DNA from 2 places in the Caldanaerovirga acetigignens genome. Region 2 is predicted to be linked to the other one. Evidence: riboswitches for the same ligand, from Rfam matches in the RefSeq annotation. Region 2 holds a riboswitch; the other holds the start of a gene.
What was found. Region 2 has a riboswitch for FMN ahead of ribD (bifunctional diaminohydroxyphosphoribosylaminopyrimidine deaminase/5-amino-6-(5-phosphoribosylamino)uracil reductase RibD). Riboswitches for the same ligand answer to the same signal wherever they lie in the genome.
Positions count from the first base shown of each region.

Region 1: linked by a shared signal. The riboswitch ahead of BUB66_RS03625 (ECF transporter S component) and the one ahead of ribD (bifunctional diaminohydroxyphosphoribosylaminopyrimidine deaminase/5-amino-6-(5-phosphoribosylamino)uracil reductase RibD) in region 2 are both predicted to bind FMN.

Region 1 covers NZ_FRCR01000003.1:181,168-188,946, forward strand. The annotation lists gene BUB66_RS03575 (NAD(P)/FAD-dependent oxidoreductase) at 1-293, opposite strand, end outside; gene BUB66_RS03580 ((2Fe-2S)-binding protein) at 277-561, opposite strand; gene BUB66_RS03585 (4Fe-4S binding protein) at 563-1,054, opposite strand; gene BUB66_RS03590 (NAD(P)/FAD-dependent oxidoreductase) at 1,070-2,161, opposite strand; gene BUB66_RS03595 ((2Fe-2S)-binding protein) at 2,158-2,463, opposite strand; gene BUB66_RS03600 (FadR/GntR family transcriptional regulator) at 2,470-3,180, opposite strand; gene tsaD (tRNA (adenosine(37)-N6)-threonylcarbamoyltransferase complex transferase subunit TsaD) at 3,369-4,382, shown strand; gene rimI (ribosomal protein S18-alanine N-acetyltransferase) at 4,485-4,955, opposite strand; gene tsaB (tRNA (adenosine(37)-N6)-threonylcarbamoyltransferase complex dimerization subunit type 1 TsaB) at 4,921-5,655, opposite strand; gene tsaE (tRNA (adenosine(37)-N6)-threonylcarbamoyltransferase complex ATPase subunit type 1 TsaE) at 5,652-6,116, opposite strand; gene BUB66_RS03625 (ECF transporter S component) at 6,240-6,857, opposite strand; FMN riboswitch at 6,934-7,065, opposite strand; gene BUB66_RS03630 (amidohydrolase) at 7,113-7,779, opposite strand, start outside.
Region 2 covers NZ_FRCR01000007.1:76,468-84,246, reverse strand. The annotation lists gene BUB66_RS06850 (glycosyltransferase family 4 protein) at 1-363, shown strand, start outside; gene BUB66_RS06845 (hypothetical protein) at 432-1,457, shown strand; gene BUB66_RS06840 (glycoside hydrolase family 130 protein) at 1,478-5,026, shown strand; gene BUB66_RS06835 (radical SAM protein) at 5,073-5,963, opposite strand; FMN riboswitch at 6,118-6,264, shown strand; gene ribD (bifunctional diaminohydroxyphosphoribosylaminopyrimidine deaminase/5-amino-6-(5-phosphoribosylamino)uracil reductase RibD) at 6,339-7,460, shown strand; gene BUB66_RS06825 (riboflavin synthase) at 7,445-7,779, shown strand, end outside.

The DNA of each region.
Region 1 (7,779 bases), on a different contig from region 2:
TCCGTTACGGCCATCAGCAGGTATCCGCCCTGTTTGAATTCGATATCTCCTTCATAGTCCAAAATTTCGTTTAGGTTTTCGAAAATCTCGCAGGAAGCCTTGGCAAGACGGCAGTTCATCTCCGTTCCCCACTGCTGCCTGACGCCAGCGCCGCATCTTCCGGTAGAACCGCTCATCAGGTAACCTTTTTCTAACACCACCACATCCTTCATGCCCATGGCCGCGAGGTTATAAGCCGTGGCAAGGCCCGATATCCCCCCGCCTATAATTACAATTTCAGCAGTTTTTTTCATCTTCGCTTCCCTCCAGTATCACCGACATCTTTATATTTTTGGCAGGAGGCCGGAAAGTAGTTACCTCTATTTCTGCTGGATTTTTATTCGTTGCCTTCGCAAGCTCCGCCAAAAGCAACGTCCGGCATGTCCGGCCCTGGCACTGTCCCATGCCGCAGCGGGTTATCCTTTTTATCTCTTCCATCGATGTATATCCCTTTTCTATAAGGGCCTCGATTTCCTCAAGCGTCACGTCCTCGCACCGGCAGATAATCGTCTTGCTTTTCATTTTATACCACCCCGACCTTTATATTCCTTACCGCCATCGAAAGATGCTTCGGAACTGTTACGGTAACGATTGGGGTCCTATCTTCATACTTCCCCTTCCGTACCTTTACGACCCTACCCCTACCTACCATCGCACCGCTTCTGTCCAGCAACTCAACCTCCTGGCCTTCTTCCGGAAGCGGGAGAAACTCAAAGGGCATAGACACCGTGGCTTCACTTTCCGAATAAGTCTCATCGACTACAAATATGGCAAGTCCCGGACACTTGCTTATGCAAAGACCGCACCCAATGCATTTTTCGTAATCGATTTTGGGAAGGTCGTTTATATCTTCAAACTTTTCTATTGCTCCGACCCTGCAGGCGGTGTAGCACGGATTGCAAGGGATTTTTTGGAAACATTCGATAACCGCCACTGGCCCCTTTTTGAGCCTTTCGGCCGGAGGAATCCTAGGGGCCAATTCCTCTGCCGTCGGTATTCCGTTTGTAGCAAGCATATCAATTCACACTCCTTACGAGGCTAATTTGGAAAGTCCTTTGCGGATTTTCTCCCCGACCGGCCCGGAGCGCAGATTTTCAAGCTCTCTTTTAACCTCTGCCTTCTTTTCCTCGCAACTACCATCGTCATATCCGAGACTTTGAGCAGCAGAAAGACCTGCCAGCCTTCCCTCCATCATTGCGCTCGAAGCCTCTTCCACTCCAGCCACATCGCCGGCCACGTAAATTCCGGGAACCGTTGTCTCCATATTCTCGTTCCTCACGGGCACATGCCCTCCGAGTTCCGGAACGTATTTCATCCTGCAGCCGGCCTGCCACAAAAGTTCTGCCAGAGGTGACAGCCCCACCGCTATGCACATCACATCCACGTTAAACACTTTTTCAGTCCCCGGTACCGGCTTCCAATTTTCATCCAACTTCCATATAACCGCCCTTTCCAGGGCTCCTGTCATCTTGTTGGGATATGCCGCCTTCACAGTATAAGAAGTAAGGATGGGCACTCCAAGTCTTGCCACTTTTGAAGCATGAACCCAGTAACCCCCTATTGTAGGCGCGGCATCGATTATCGCCTTTACGTTGACCCCCGCCTGCATCAACTGGTAACTCACAATGAGGCCTATGTTGCCTGCTCCGACCATCAGCACGTTTTTACCCGGCAACACCCCGTGTTCGTTCATCAGGGTCTGCACGGCCCCGGCTCCGTAAATTCCGGGAAGGTCGTTGTTTTCAAAAAGCAGAAATTTTTCCGAGGCGCCCGTTGCTACAACAATTCTCTCAGCCTTCATCTTAACCCATTTTTTCTCTTCAACCTCGATCCCCAACACGCCGTCATCGGGATAATAGGCAACGACTGTCGAATCCAACATTACTTTAATTTTCGGGTTTTCTTTTATCTTTTCCGACAAAATCTCAGCAATTTCTATTCCGCGCACCGAAGCGTACTGCCTTTCCGAGCCGAAAAACTTGTGTGTCTGCTTTACGAGCTGCCCTCCCAGTCTCGAATTTCTGTCTATCAGCGTGACGCTTGCGCCCATTTCCGCAGCAGCCAGCGCCGCCATGAGGCCAGCCGGTCCCCCACCTATAACCGCAATCTGTGCCTGCTTCAATTGAGTTCACCCCTGCCTTCCTGTGTTTCTATTACCATGCCTTCGCGCAGCTTCTCGGTGCACACCCTCACGTTCGGTTCGCCGTTCACGGTCATGAGGCATGAAGAACAATTCCCTATGGCACAATAAAATCCCCTCGGTCTTTTCAGCTTTTTGCTGTAACTTAAAACCCTCACGCCGTTGGCGTGCAGCGCCGCCGCAATGGGCTCCCCTTCAAATCCTTTCATCTTTTTGCCGTTAAAGGTGAATTCAACTTCCCTTCCCCGCTTGAAAGTCAATATAGGGTGTTCTTCGATTCTCATGTCCCTTCACCTCTCATCTTTAAAATGCTTTTCTTTTAATATGTAATGCCTCAATTCCCTGAGGTGCACTTTGATCTTTTCAACGGCCTCATCTTCCTTGCGCTCAGAAATGGCTTTAACTATATCGCTGTGCTGCCTGCATAGCTCCAGCCAGTCGTCGAAATCCAACATAGTTTTTTCCCGCAAGTCCTTGCTTACCGTGAGAAGGTAGGCCACCACCTCCTTTAGGACGAAATTATGCGACGCTTCGGCCAATGCCAGATGAAAGGCCATATCTTTGTCTTTTTCCCGGTATTCTTCCAAACTCGTGCCAGCCCCGTGGAATTCTCTATCCAATGCCATCAACTTTTCTATGTCCTCTTTTGTTGCGCGCTTCGTCGCCAAGCTTACAACCCTTATTTCGATAATTTCCCTGGCTTCAATGACATCCAAAAGCGCATCTCTTTCCAAGTCCATCGAGGTAAAGTTCATGAAGGAAGAGCCGGATATTTTCCTTAGATATCTCCCTCCGCCCGGACGGCTCTCCACTATGCCCCTTGATTCTAACACCCTGAAAGCCTCCCTCAAAATCGACCTGCTCACTCCGAGTTGTTCTATAAGCTGCCTTTCGGACGGAAACTTGTCGCCGGGCTTCAATTCCCCCTTGTCGATCATGCCCATTACCTGCTGGATTATGGTTTCATACAGCCTCACGTTTTTGACCCTTTGGAAATTCATGATGACCTCCTGACTATTTAGCTTACTTGGTCATCCAGTTATATTTACTTTATAGATATTCTTCATTTATTTAAAAAATCCTTCGAATTAAATACACATTTTTTAATTTACATTATTAGTTTACTATTTAACAAATTGCACAACGAACGCCGTTGTGCTAAGATTACTTTTTAGAAAGGGGATTTGCTATGAAAAACGGAGAATTAATAACACTCGGCATAGAAACTTCCTGCGATGAAACGTCGGCTTCAGTAGTAGCGGGCGGCAGAAAGATTCTTTCTAACGTCATACTTTCCCAGACTGAATGGCACGAAAGATTCGGCGGCGTTGTACCTGAAATCGCATCAAGGAAACACCTGGAATCTATATGCGCAGTTGTAGAGAAGGCATTTCAAGAAGCTAACGTCAATTTTAGTGACGTAGACCTGGTAGCAGTCACCAATGGCCCCGGGCTAATAGGCGCTTTGATTGTCGGCGTCTCCTACGCAAAAGCCGTAGCTTACGCAATAAAAAAGCCCCTCATCGGGGTTAATCACATAGAGGGGCATATTTACGCTAATTTCCTTGAAAACGATTTTGAACCTCCCTTTATTTGCCTCGTAGTTTCTGGAGGACACACTCATCTTATCCACATGGAGGACCATGGAAAATACACCGTGCTGGGCAGGACAGTGGACGACGCTGCCGGTGAGGCTTTTGACAAAATAGCGAGGGCCTTGAACCTTGGCTACCCAGGGGGGCCGGCTATCGACAAAATAGCCCGGCAGGGCGACGAAAACGCTATCTCTTTTCCGGTCGCCCAGATAAAGGGAAGTGACCTGGATTTCAGCTTCAGCGGCCTTAAATCAGCCGTTCTCAATTTTCTCAACCACTGCAGGCAAAAAGGGGTTCTGGTAAAAGTAGAAGACGTAGCTGCCAGCTTTCAAAAAGCCGTCGTAAGTGCTCTTGTGGAAAATACCATTGAAGCGGCAAAAAGAACCAACTGCCGGGTTATAGCTCTGGCAGGAGGCGTCGCTGCAAACAGCCGGCTAAGGGAGGAATTCCAAAAAAGAGCCGACGACAAATTCGAAATTCACTTCCCGCCAGTAAAACTCTGCACTGACAACGCCGCCATGATAGCATGTGCAGGCTATTACAGGTACAGGCAAGGATTTTCGTCAGACCTAAGCCTCGAAGCTTATGCAAATCTGAGACTTTTTTGATACATGTGGAAAATAAAACTGGGGAAATTGTGGATAAGTGACGTACAAAGGATGGTTTTTAAGTTTTTTCTGTGGATAACTTTGTGGATATGTGGATAATACTTACTTTTCATTCAAATTTGTCCACATTATGACAGCGTCTTCATTGTTGTCAGTATAGTATCCCCGCCTTATCCCTATGGGCTCAAATCCCAATTTAGTATAAAGGTTCTGGGCAATGTAGTTGCTCTTTCTCACTTCGAGGGTCATCATCTTGGCTCCGCTTTCCCTGGCCATCGTTATGAGGGAGCGCATAAGAAGCTCCCCTATACCCTTTTTTCTGAATCCGGGGTGGACCGCCACGTTGGTCACGTGAGCTTCCCCAACAATTAGCCACATTCCCGCATAGCCCACAACCCTGCCGTCGACCTTGGCCACTATGTACGTGGCGAGCTCATTCGTCGTAAGCTCAAGGAAAAAAGAATTTTTGGACCAAGGATTGGTAAAGCTCAACTTTTCTACTTCCATCACCTGGTCCAAATCTTCCACTCCCATAAGCTCAACGGTTACTTTTTCCAGACTTGCCCTTTCCATACCTTTCCTCCCACTTTTCTTCTGCATGGGATTTTCTCATGTAAAAAGGCCTGATATTAAAACAATTAAAGGTTTTTCCGGCCTTCAAATCCTTTAAGCCAACCTCAGCCACCGAAGATGCTCTGGGCATGGCAAAAGGCCTTTTTGCCACTACGAGCTTTCCCGCAGATTTTACATCTTCAGGAAGAGAAGAATGCACCAAAGGCGCTCCATCTCCCAGCAAAACGGCATTCTGGTTTAAGTCAATAAGCCGTTTTACTAGTTTCTCCACCTTTATTACCTCATAATCCCAAAAGCGGACCAATTCTTTGCCTTCCCAACGGTAAAGGCAAGCGTACACTTCGCCCCTCTGGGCATCAACGGCAGGGCATAAAAAATCACCGCAGTGCATGAGATTGTGTGCCAAAGCGTCCAGTGTATTGACCCCAACAAGGGGTATACCGTGAACGTGAGAAAGCCCCTGGGCACAAGCCATTCCTATCCTTATTCCGGTAAAGGACCCCGGACCTATGGCCACCGCTATGGCGTCCAATTCTCCCAATTGGGTGTACGAATCGGAAAGAAGCCTGTCAATCATTGAGACGAGCTTTTCAAGATGGGTGTGACGGTGGTTCAAAATGTACTCTCCCACTAATTTTTCTTCCGCAAGCAATGCTGCCGTTGCAACTTCAGAAGATGTATCTATGCCAAGGACCTTCATGACTTCTTCATCTCCTGCAAAATTTTTTCGTACTTTTTTCCCTTTGCCGTGAAAATTATCCTTCTTTCCTGCTCTCCAATCGTCTCTAATTCCACCCAAAGAATCTCTTCGGGAAGAATGTCGATGACCAAATCCGCCCACTCAATTATGACGACATATTCTTTTAAATAGTCTCTAAATCCTATCTCTTCTAATTCTCCGGCATCGCTCAACCTGTAAACATCAATGTGGGCAACAGGCACATCTCCACCATACTCGTTTATTATTGTAAAGGTGGGACTCGTCACAAAATCCTCGCTTCCGACCCCTCTTGTAATTCCCCTTGCAAAGGCTGTTTTACCCGCACCCAAATCCCCTTTTAAGGCCACCAAATCCCCTTTTGAAAGGAGACTACCCAATTTTTCTCCCAGCTCCTGTGTCTCTACAACGCTTTTGGTTTCAAAAACAACTTTAAACTCCATAATTTTCCCCATTCTTCGTATTAGTTTTACATATACATTTACATTATATCGCAAATTCCCTTTGATAAAAACTTAAAAATAAAGCACCAACCGTTACCCGGTTAGTGCTTGCGTTCATTCGAGTTAGCTGTGCAAAATGGGAGAAACTTTTTTGTAAATAAGCAGGGTGATAGCCATTATTATTGCACCTTTTAAGATGTTGAACGGAACGATGCTATAAACCACAAGGGTCTTCAAATCTACTATCCTCCCGTTGACGCTCGAACCCATACTCACTATTGCATCGATGGGCATATTAAATATTTTTGCATAAAGCGGGAGGAAGACATAGTAATTGGCCAGAGCCATGCCAACAGCCATCATTAAAGTTCCAAGGATCATTCCAATTATCGCACCCGCTTTTGTCTTATTAGCAGCGTACACCAAGGTTGCTGGCACTACAAATAGAACTCCCGTCAAAAAGTTGGCTATCTCCCCTACAAATGCGGTCTGGTTTTTAAAAATCGCGTGCATAATGTTTTTGATTATTTCGACCAATACTGCCGCCCATGGCCCTATTCCAAAACCTGCAAGCAGGGCAGGCAGGTCGCTTAAGTCCATCTTCAAAAAAGAGGGAAACATAGGAAGCGGAAATTCGAGGTAAGTCATCAACAAAAAAGCCATAACTCCCAGGACCGCCACTTTTGTAAGGTTTCTGGTCTCGCGCAAAGACTCCGCTTTTGAATTGTTAAGCGCACTCATTTTTTACACCTCCGAATATCTCATAATAATTTAAGCCCCGGGATAAACCCCGGGGCAACAATGTCACACAATAAATTCTCGCCTTCTCCCATCCGGACTTTAACCGTCGGCCCCGGATTTTCACCGGGTCAACCCCAAAAAAGGGCTCGCGGGCTCGCCTTACAGGCTCACCGCCGGTCGGGAATTTCACCCTGCCCCGAAGGCATATCCTCGGAAATTAATAAGTTTTTCATAATCAAATATATCAAATAACTTTTACTTGTCAAGGGGGAATTCTTCTCTTTTATAAACCACCTTGCCCTCGATCATTACAAGCTCCGGTTTTGACATGACCTCTAATGGGAAGCCGTCCCATATTACTATATCGGCGTCCTTGCCTTCCTCGATACTGCCCACCCTGTCCGCTATGCCGATAATCTCGGCAGGGTTAATGGTAATGGCCGAAAGGGCATCTTCCTGTTTCATTCCTTCTTTCACCGCAAGGGCAGCGCATATATTTAGGTACTGTATGGGAACAACGGGATGGTCCGTCATTATCGCTACTTTGACTCCTCTTTTTGCCAGGATGCCTGCGGTTTTAAAACTCAAATCTTTTAGCTCCACTTTTGAGCGGGACGTCAAAGAAGGTCCCACCACTGCAGGCACGCCTAGTTCCGCCAGCTCATCGGCAATGAGATGCCCCTCGGTGCAGTGTTCTATCACAACTTCCACATCGAATTCTCGAGCTATTCTTATAGCAGTCATTATGTCGTCCGCCCTATGAGCGTGGGCCCTCAGTGGAATCTTTTTCTCCAAAAGCTCAGAGAGCACTTCCATTTTAAGGTCTTTTTCGAAAAACTCTCCTTTTTCCATGGCTATTTTTCTTTTTTCCAGGTAATTTTTCGCTTTTGTTAATGTCTCCCTTAGGAGGGCCGCCGTTCCC
Region 2 (7,779 bases):
GGAGATTACCTTTACATGACCGATGTTTACCTTACCCCGTATCCTGGCAGGCATCAGGCAGTGAGTGGCACGCTGTCGTATGCGATAGGTTGTGGGAGGGCAATCGTTTCCACCTCTTATGACTATTCACTCGAGATGTTAGCAAACGGAAGAGGGCTTGTCGCGTCACAGGCCGATCCAGAAGAGCTGGCTGCCCTAATAGATCAGATCCTAAAAGACCCTGTTTTGAAGAGTCAGCTGGAAAGGAAAGCTGGCAAACTGGGAAAGACCATGACATGGCCCCAAGTTGCGAAAAGCTACGTGGAGATCATAGAAGAGATATTACAGAATCGCCAGGGGAAAGTCATACCCTTGAAAGGGTAAGGATGAATCGGCTGCCGGTTGTGATAAATTGGGCTCCTCGCCCAACTTCATTAGGAGGGCGATAAAAAATGTATAAGCACCTTGCGAGGATGACTGACTCCACGGGAATAATCCAGTTTGCCAAGGAATCTACGCCGCAGAAATCCAGCGGTTATACGGTGGACGACAACGCGAGAGCACTACTTGTGACTGTGGACATGAAAGATGATATGCGAGAGAAGCTTGCGCGGATATATATTAGCTTCCTGGAACAGGCCCAAGAGGAAAACGGCTTGTGGAACAACCTGAAACTGGAAGACCGATTTGTGCCAGTACTTAATTCAGAAGATTGTATAGGACGCGCTTTTATGGCTGCAAGCTTTTCCGCATCGAGCGACATGAGTTGCGTAAAAGAGATAAGCTTAAAAATGGTCAAAAAAAGTTTAGAAAAAGCTCTGCATTTGGAAGCCCCTAGAGCCATAGCTTACGTTCTCCTGGGTATAGTCAATCTTATAAACAACTTCAATGCATATAAGAAATTATATCCCGCTGCAAAAAAGATGGCCTACAAGCTAGTAAAGTTATATGAAGAAAATACGACTGGAAAATGGCGTTGGTTTGAAGATAAACTGACGTATTGCAATGCTCTGCTGCCTCATTCTTTATTTTCTTACTATGCCATAAGCGGCGATAAGAAAGTATTGGAAGTGGCTAGAAACACCCTTGGATTTCTGACAGATGCCCTATTTAGAAGAGGTTATCTGAACATAGTAGGCAATAGGGGATGGTGGAAGAAAGAAAGCAATATGCCGCTTTATGACCAGCAGCCGGTAGATGCTGCCTCCGTAATATTGGCGTGCCTCCAGGCATTCATTGCGACGGGAGAAAGGGAATATTTTCTGAAGGCAAAGACGGCTTATAACTGGTACTGGGGTGAAAATATTAATGAAATTCCCCTCATAAATAAAGATACCGAAGGCTGTCATGATGCCCTGACACCCGATGGCGTCAACCAAAACCAGGGGGCGGAGGCGATAGTTACTTTCCTCCTAGCTCACCAGATATTGGAACAAATAGAGAATAATGGTGAAAGGGTATCTGTGCCGGCGGTATAGGAGGTAAAAATGTGGGATCAATGCTTCTTAAAGATACAACAAGAGAGGTAAAGAAACTTATAGAAAATATGAAGAATGAAAAAATAGATGTAGTAATCGGTATACCCTTCTTTAACGAGGAGGAGACCCTGAAGAAGCTTTTAGAAACGGCAAGAAATAGTCTGGTTGCCGGGGGGTATAAGAAGCTCATTGTATGTGCAGGAGACCCCGCGGGAAAGGAAATTGCGAAAAGTATCGCAACGTGCGAAGGACGTGAGGTCCTTTGCTTTACAATGCCGGACGAAGCGAAAGGCAAAGGTTTTAGCACGAGAGTCATATTTGAAGCGGCCCGAATGCTGGAGTCAGACGTAATCCTGCTTGAGGCCGACCTGAAAAGTGGACAAAAAGAGGGAATTACTCCACAATGCATAGAGGGATTATACAATCCCATTTCTGGTGAGTACGAGATGGCTGTTGCAAGCTTCGTGAGAAGTCCCTTTGAGGAAACTACGGGAAGGCTTTTTATGTCCCCGCTCCTTATAGCTTTTTACGGCGTAAGCGTTTCTGACCCTTTGAGCGGAGTATATGCATTTTCCCATGACCTGGTAGAAGACCTATGCAAAGAATTCGACCAGTGTTCTGAGCACTTAGGCGGTTATGGAATAACTCCATGGTTTGTTATGACAGCTATAAAGTGGGGGAGAAAAATATGTGAAGTAAAATTGGGCCGAAAAATATCTCCCCCCTCACTTTACCAAAAGCGCAACATAGTTTTCAAAGCGGTGTCGAGAACCGTTTTCGAATGTATATTGCGCGACGAAGAAATTTGGCAGGATGAATTTGTAGTGAAAAAACCGGATGTTTTTTATGCAGTGGATGAAGTAAAAAAGGATGCGCTTTCTGAGGAGCTAAACGTAGATATTTATATAGAGTCTTTCAAGAATAATTTTAAGCGCAACGAGCGCCTCTTTGAAGCCCTGCTGGAGAAGGACACGTGTGAAGTTTTAAAGAAAATCGCATCCTCAGAAAAGAGCAGCTTTAGGTTTCCGGCTCAGATTTGGGCGAAAGTCGTCCTTGAATTTTTAACTGCTTTTTCAACGAATGGGGAAGTGTTAAAAGAGGACATCATAGATGCACTTGCCGGCGTTTACGACGGCATGGTAGCGGGATACGCGAATGAAGTTCTAAAACTAGATTCGGCTTTGAAAAAAATAGGAGCTGATGAAAGGGATATAATCGACTCAAAAGTAAAGAGCCTGGCAGAATACCAGGAAAAAGCTTTTTTAAGTGAAAGACGCAACTTTAGACTCCTCTTTGAAAAAAGGCGCGCTGGAGTAAAACCGTTGATTACACCTCTTGACTATCTGGAATTCGTGCCGGGAGTCCCTATTGTGCTCCCAAAAAAATTAAGAGGTTATCTTGGCAAGGAAATATATCCCAACGAAATATTCAAAAGGCTGCAGCGAAAATATAGCAGAGCTTTTGAAGATTACATAAGGAATATCCTTGAAATAACCGAGAAAACCCCAAAAGCAATAATCGGATGCTTTGAAAATTTCCTGGGCGAACTTGAAAGGGTAGTTAACCGCATTTTTCCGGGAGACCTCTCCACTGAAGAAGGTATATTACAAGTATGTCAGAAAATTTTCGAGGTCTTTCCCCACAAAAAGGTGCTTGGCGTCAAGTGGGATGTGCTGAGGAAACTCCTTTATGAATTTCCTCCGAGGAATTTATTGGTAAGGCTTAACTTTCGCAACATGCGCGAGCTGATGGACAACGTGGACGTAAGAGATATATTAACTTTGGCCCAGTTTACCGAACGGCCCGAATACTTTGCTCATATTTACGAGTGGCTTCAGGACAATCTGAGACCTGACAGCTTCGAAGAAGTAGAATTGCTCCCCCTGGTGCTCAGCAGGGAAAAGATACCAGTTTTGAATGACTGGGCCGACATTTCGCGCTACAGCAGGTTGACGGCAAGGATAGCCGTAGTTAATCTGGGCAAGGGGATGGGAGGCAAATACCCGAAACTCCGGTATTTTACGAGAATAGCCAAGAGCATAATCGAAGCCGAACATTATTCCAAGATATGGGAAATTTACACTAAAGAGCGCAGAGAAGTTGGTCAAAAGTTCGTAAATTCAATAACAAAACATTACGGGAGGGAAATTTTTTCTGCTCACCGTGTCTTTGAAAACTGGCATCAGAGGGAATTTGTAGCAAGGCTTAAAGAATTTGCAAGAAAAATTGAAGGAGAAGGAAAGAAAAGGGAAGCAGTGTTCCTTTTAAAGATGGCCGAAGGTTACGGTTTGGGGCTCACTCTGGAGGACGGGACTTTTCTGCCGTGTTCTGCCTGGACATGGGCCAGCTTCAGCTTCAAAGGCGGAGAGGGGGTGCCGACTCCGCTTTCGCTGCACGTTGAAAGAGATTGGTTTAACCATGACTTGTTGGAAGAAATATACAGAGAGTTGGGATATGACCCCGAAGAGATAATGAATCAGGTTTTCCAACTGATAAGCCTTGGAAGGGAATACCAGGACCTGCTGGACATGCTTTTAGGGATTAAGCCGCCTAAAGAAGAAGTAGTAGTACAGGAATTGGAAGATTGGCCGCCGGCAGGTAAGCTTGAAAGGTATGAAAAAAATCCGATTTTAAATCCCATAAAGGAACACTGGTGGGAAAATAGATACGTGCTTAATGCTGCAAGCCTGAGGATAAATAATAAGGTTTACCTGCTTTACAGAGCTTTTGGTCAGGACGAAGTGTCAAGGATAGGCCTTGCCATAACTGACGGGTATAACGTCCTGGAAAGATTAAAACACCCTATTTTCGTTCCGGAAACCAGGGAGGAATTAAGGGGATGCGAAGACCCTCGTGTGGTCGTTATAGACGGCGAGATAGTAATGCTTTATACGGCTTACGACGGGGTTGTGGCGCAGATAGCCGCTGCGTCGATTTCAGTGGAAGATTTTTTGAAACGCAATTTCGATCGGTGGAAAAGGAGAGGGTTGGCATTTCCCGGCGTGTGGGATAAAGATGCCATACTGTTCCCGGAAAAAATCAAAGGGAATTACGTAATATACCACAGGATAGAACCTAGCATCTGGGTCGCCTATTCCGACAAATTGACGTTTCCCTGGCCTCACGAAGGCCATAAGATAATCATGGGACCGCGCGCTGGAATGATGTGGGACTCCCTGAAAATAGGAGCAGGGGCGCAGCCTTTAAAAACAAAGTACGGATGGCTTTTGATATACCACGGAGTCGACCATGAAATGGTATACAGGCTAGGAGTCGTACTGGTTGACCTGAACGATCCCGGAAGAGTGCTGTATCGTTCGCCAAACCCGATTCTTTCGCCGGAAACCGAATACGAGGTCGGAGAAAAAGGCCAGTCTTGGGTGCCTAATGTGGTGTTCACGTGCGGGGCGGTGCCTGCCGAAGATAAGGAAGTTTTGAGCGAAGACGATGAAATCCTCGTATACTACGGGGCCGCCGACACCAGCGTATGTGTAGCAAAAGGTAAAGTTGGCGACCTCATACCGGAAAAGGTAAGACAGCGCCTGAAAAGCAAATATATTTTAGAATAAGAAAGCCGCGAGGACGCCTGGAAATTGAGGCGGACCTCGCGCTTTTTTAGTATATGCGTTTTAATCCTGCGGCCCTGGCGATTTTTAACGCCTGGCTGTACTCTCGAGAAGTTATGCGTCTTGAAAGAACGGGGTCATTATGGGCCTTATGGGCGGGGTAATACTGGTCCATTAGATTAGTGAAAGTATTTGGAGAAATTTCTTCAGCGAGAAATTTCATAACTTCTTCTGTCCGGGCAAGATTTTCGGGCAGTACGAGGTGTCTTACTATCAAACCTCTAACTGCAAGTCCCTTTTCATCTACTACGAGGTCCCCTACCTGCCTGTGCATTTCCATTACCGCCCGCTTTGCCACGGTAAAATAACCCGGAGCGGAAGCATAAATCCTTCCCGTTTCGTCGTCGCCGAATTTTATATCAGGCATGTATATGTCTATGATTCCGTCAAGCAATTTCAAGGTTTGGACCGAATCGTAACCGCCTGTGTTGTAGACGAGGGGAATTTTTAAACCGTCTTTTACGGCTAGCTGCAGAGCCTCAATGATTTGAGGCACGCAATGGCTGGGGGACACTAAGTTTACGTTATGGCACCCGATTCGCTGTAATTCCAGCATTACATCGGCAAGTTCCCGAGCTGACATTTCCCTGCCTTCGCCGTAATGGCTTATCTCGCAGTTTTGACAGAATCTGCAGGCCATGTTGCAGTAGGCGAAAAATATGGTGCCGGAGCCGTGGGTGCCTACAAGCACTTCCTCTTCCCCAAAGTGCGGTCCCCAACTGCTCACTACCGCATAGCGGCCAGTGTGGCAAAATCCCCTCTCGCCTTTTAGGCGGTTTACATGGCATTCCTGGGCGCAGACCGCGCAATCGGATAAAAGTTCAACGGCTTTTTTAACCCGGCGGGATAATTCTTCAAAAGAAAGATTGCGATAGCCCATGCCAAAACACCTGCCTGCTTTGAAAACCTTCTTTAAATAATATTCTACCTCATCTGCCTTGGAATATTAAGTTTTTTCAAAGCAATGTTAAAGGCAGTATTGTAATCCCGTGCTTTGTATGGTATTATTAAATAAACTGAATATCAAATTTTGAGAAAGTCTTCGGGGCAAGGTGAGAAGGCATTTTGCCTTCAATTCCTGACCGGCGGTGATAGGCGAAAAGCCTTAAGCCCGCGAGCCGCAAGGCAGATCCGGTGAGATTCCGGAGCCGACAGTAAAGTCTGGATGGGAGAAGACTTGTTTAATTATTTTATTCGAGAATACCCTGAAGACAGCAGGGTATTTTTTATTTCAAAAATCAATCGGAGGTATTTTATGGAAAGAGACATTTTCTTCATGAAGCGAACGTTGGACCTGGCAAAGAAGGGCAGAGGCACCACCAGTCCGAATCCAATGGTTGGGGCGATAATAGTAAAGGACGGCGAGATAGTCGGCGAAGGCTACCACAGGAAAGCTGGAGAGCATCATGCCGAGGTGGTGGCCTTGGCCCAGGCAGGTGAGAGGGCTAGGGGGGCGGAGCTATTCGTAAACCTTGAACCCTGCTGCCACTTCGGCAGAACACCCCCTTGTGCCGATGCGATAATCAGGGCCGGGATAAAAAGGGTTGTGGTGGCCATGACTGACCCTAATCCCCTTGTAGCCGGTAAGGGCATTAAGCGCTTGAGAGAAGCTGGCGTTGAGGTAGAAGTCGGAGTACTGGAAGAAGAAGCGAGAAAATTGAACGAGGTGTTTATAAAGTATATCACGACTGGCAGGCCTTTTGTCGTCGCAAAAGTAGCCCAGTCCCTTGATGGCAAGATTGCTATGGCCTCGGGCGAATCCAGGTGGATTACAGGAGAACCTGCCAGGATAAAAGCCCACGAGTTTAGGAGCTGGTATGATGCGGTAATGGTAGGTATAGGCACGGTACTTGCTGATGACCCGCTTCTCACCTGTCGGCTGCCGGGAGAAAGAAAAAGCCTGCTCAGGATAGTGGTGGATTCGTGGGCTAGGATACCCCTTGACGCGCGGATGCTGGAATGCAAAGACGGGCAGATAATCATTGCTACCACGGAAGGGGCCGATAGCGAAAAGGTCAATGCTCTGAAGGAAAAAGGCGCTGAAGTGATAAAGGTTCCCGCTGTCGATGGCCGGGTAGACCTTAAGCGGCTGATGGAAATCCTGGGCAGTATGGGGATAACTAGCGTGTTGCTCGAAGGAGGGGCCACCCTTATAGCTTCTTTCATAAAAGAGAATCTGGTGGATAAACTGCTGGTGTTCCAGGCTCCTTTGATAATAGGCGGCAATGGAATTAATTCTATTGGAATTCTTCCCATCGATCAGCTGAAGCAAGCTCCACGGTTCAAATTTCATTCAGCCGAGGTGATAGGCGGGGATCTACTGCTGGAAGCCTATCCTGACCCTGGAAAAGGGGGATCCTCATGTTTACCGGGATAATCGAAGAGGTAGGAATTGTTACTAAATTGGTCGGGTCTTCTTCAGGAGCCCTGATTACCATTTCATGTAAAAAAGTACTGGAAGACCTTGAGGTAGGAGATAGTGTTGCAGTCAACGGGGTATGCCTGACAGCCAGGGACGTCAGAAACGATTCCTTCGTGGCCGACATTATGCCTGAAACTTTAAGGAGCACGACTTTGAGCGAGCTTTCGGCGGGTAAACGAGTAAATCTTGAAAGAGCTATAAAAGCGGGAGGTAGGTTTGGCGGGCATATAGTATTAGGCCATGTGGACGGGGTTGGTAGAATACTTAGAACTTA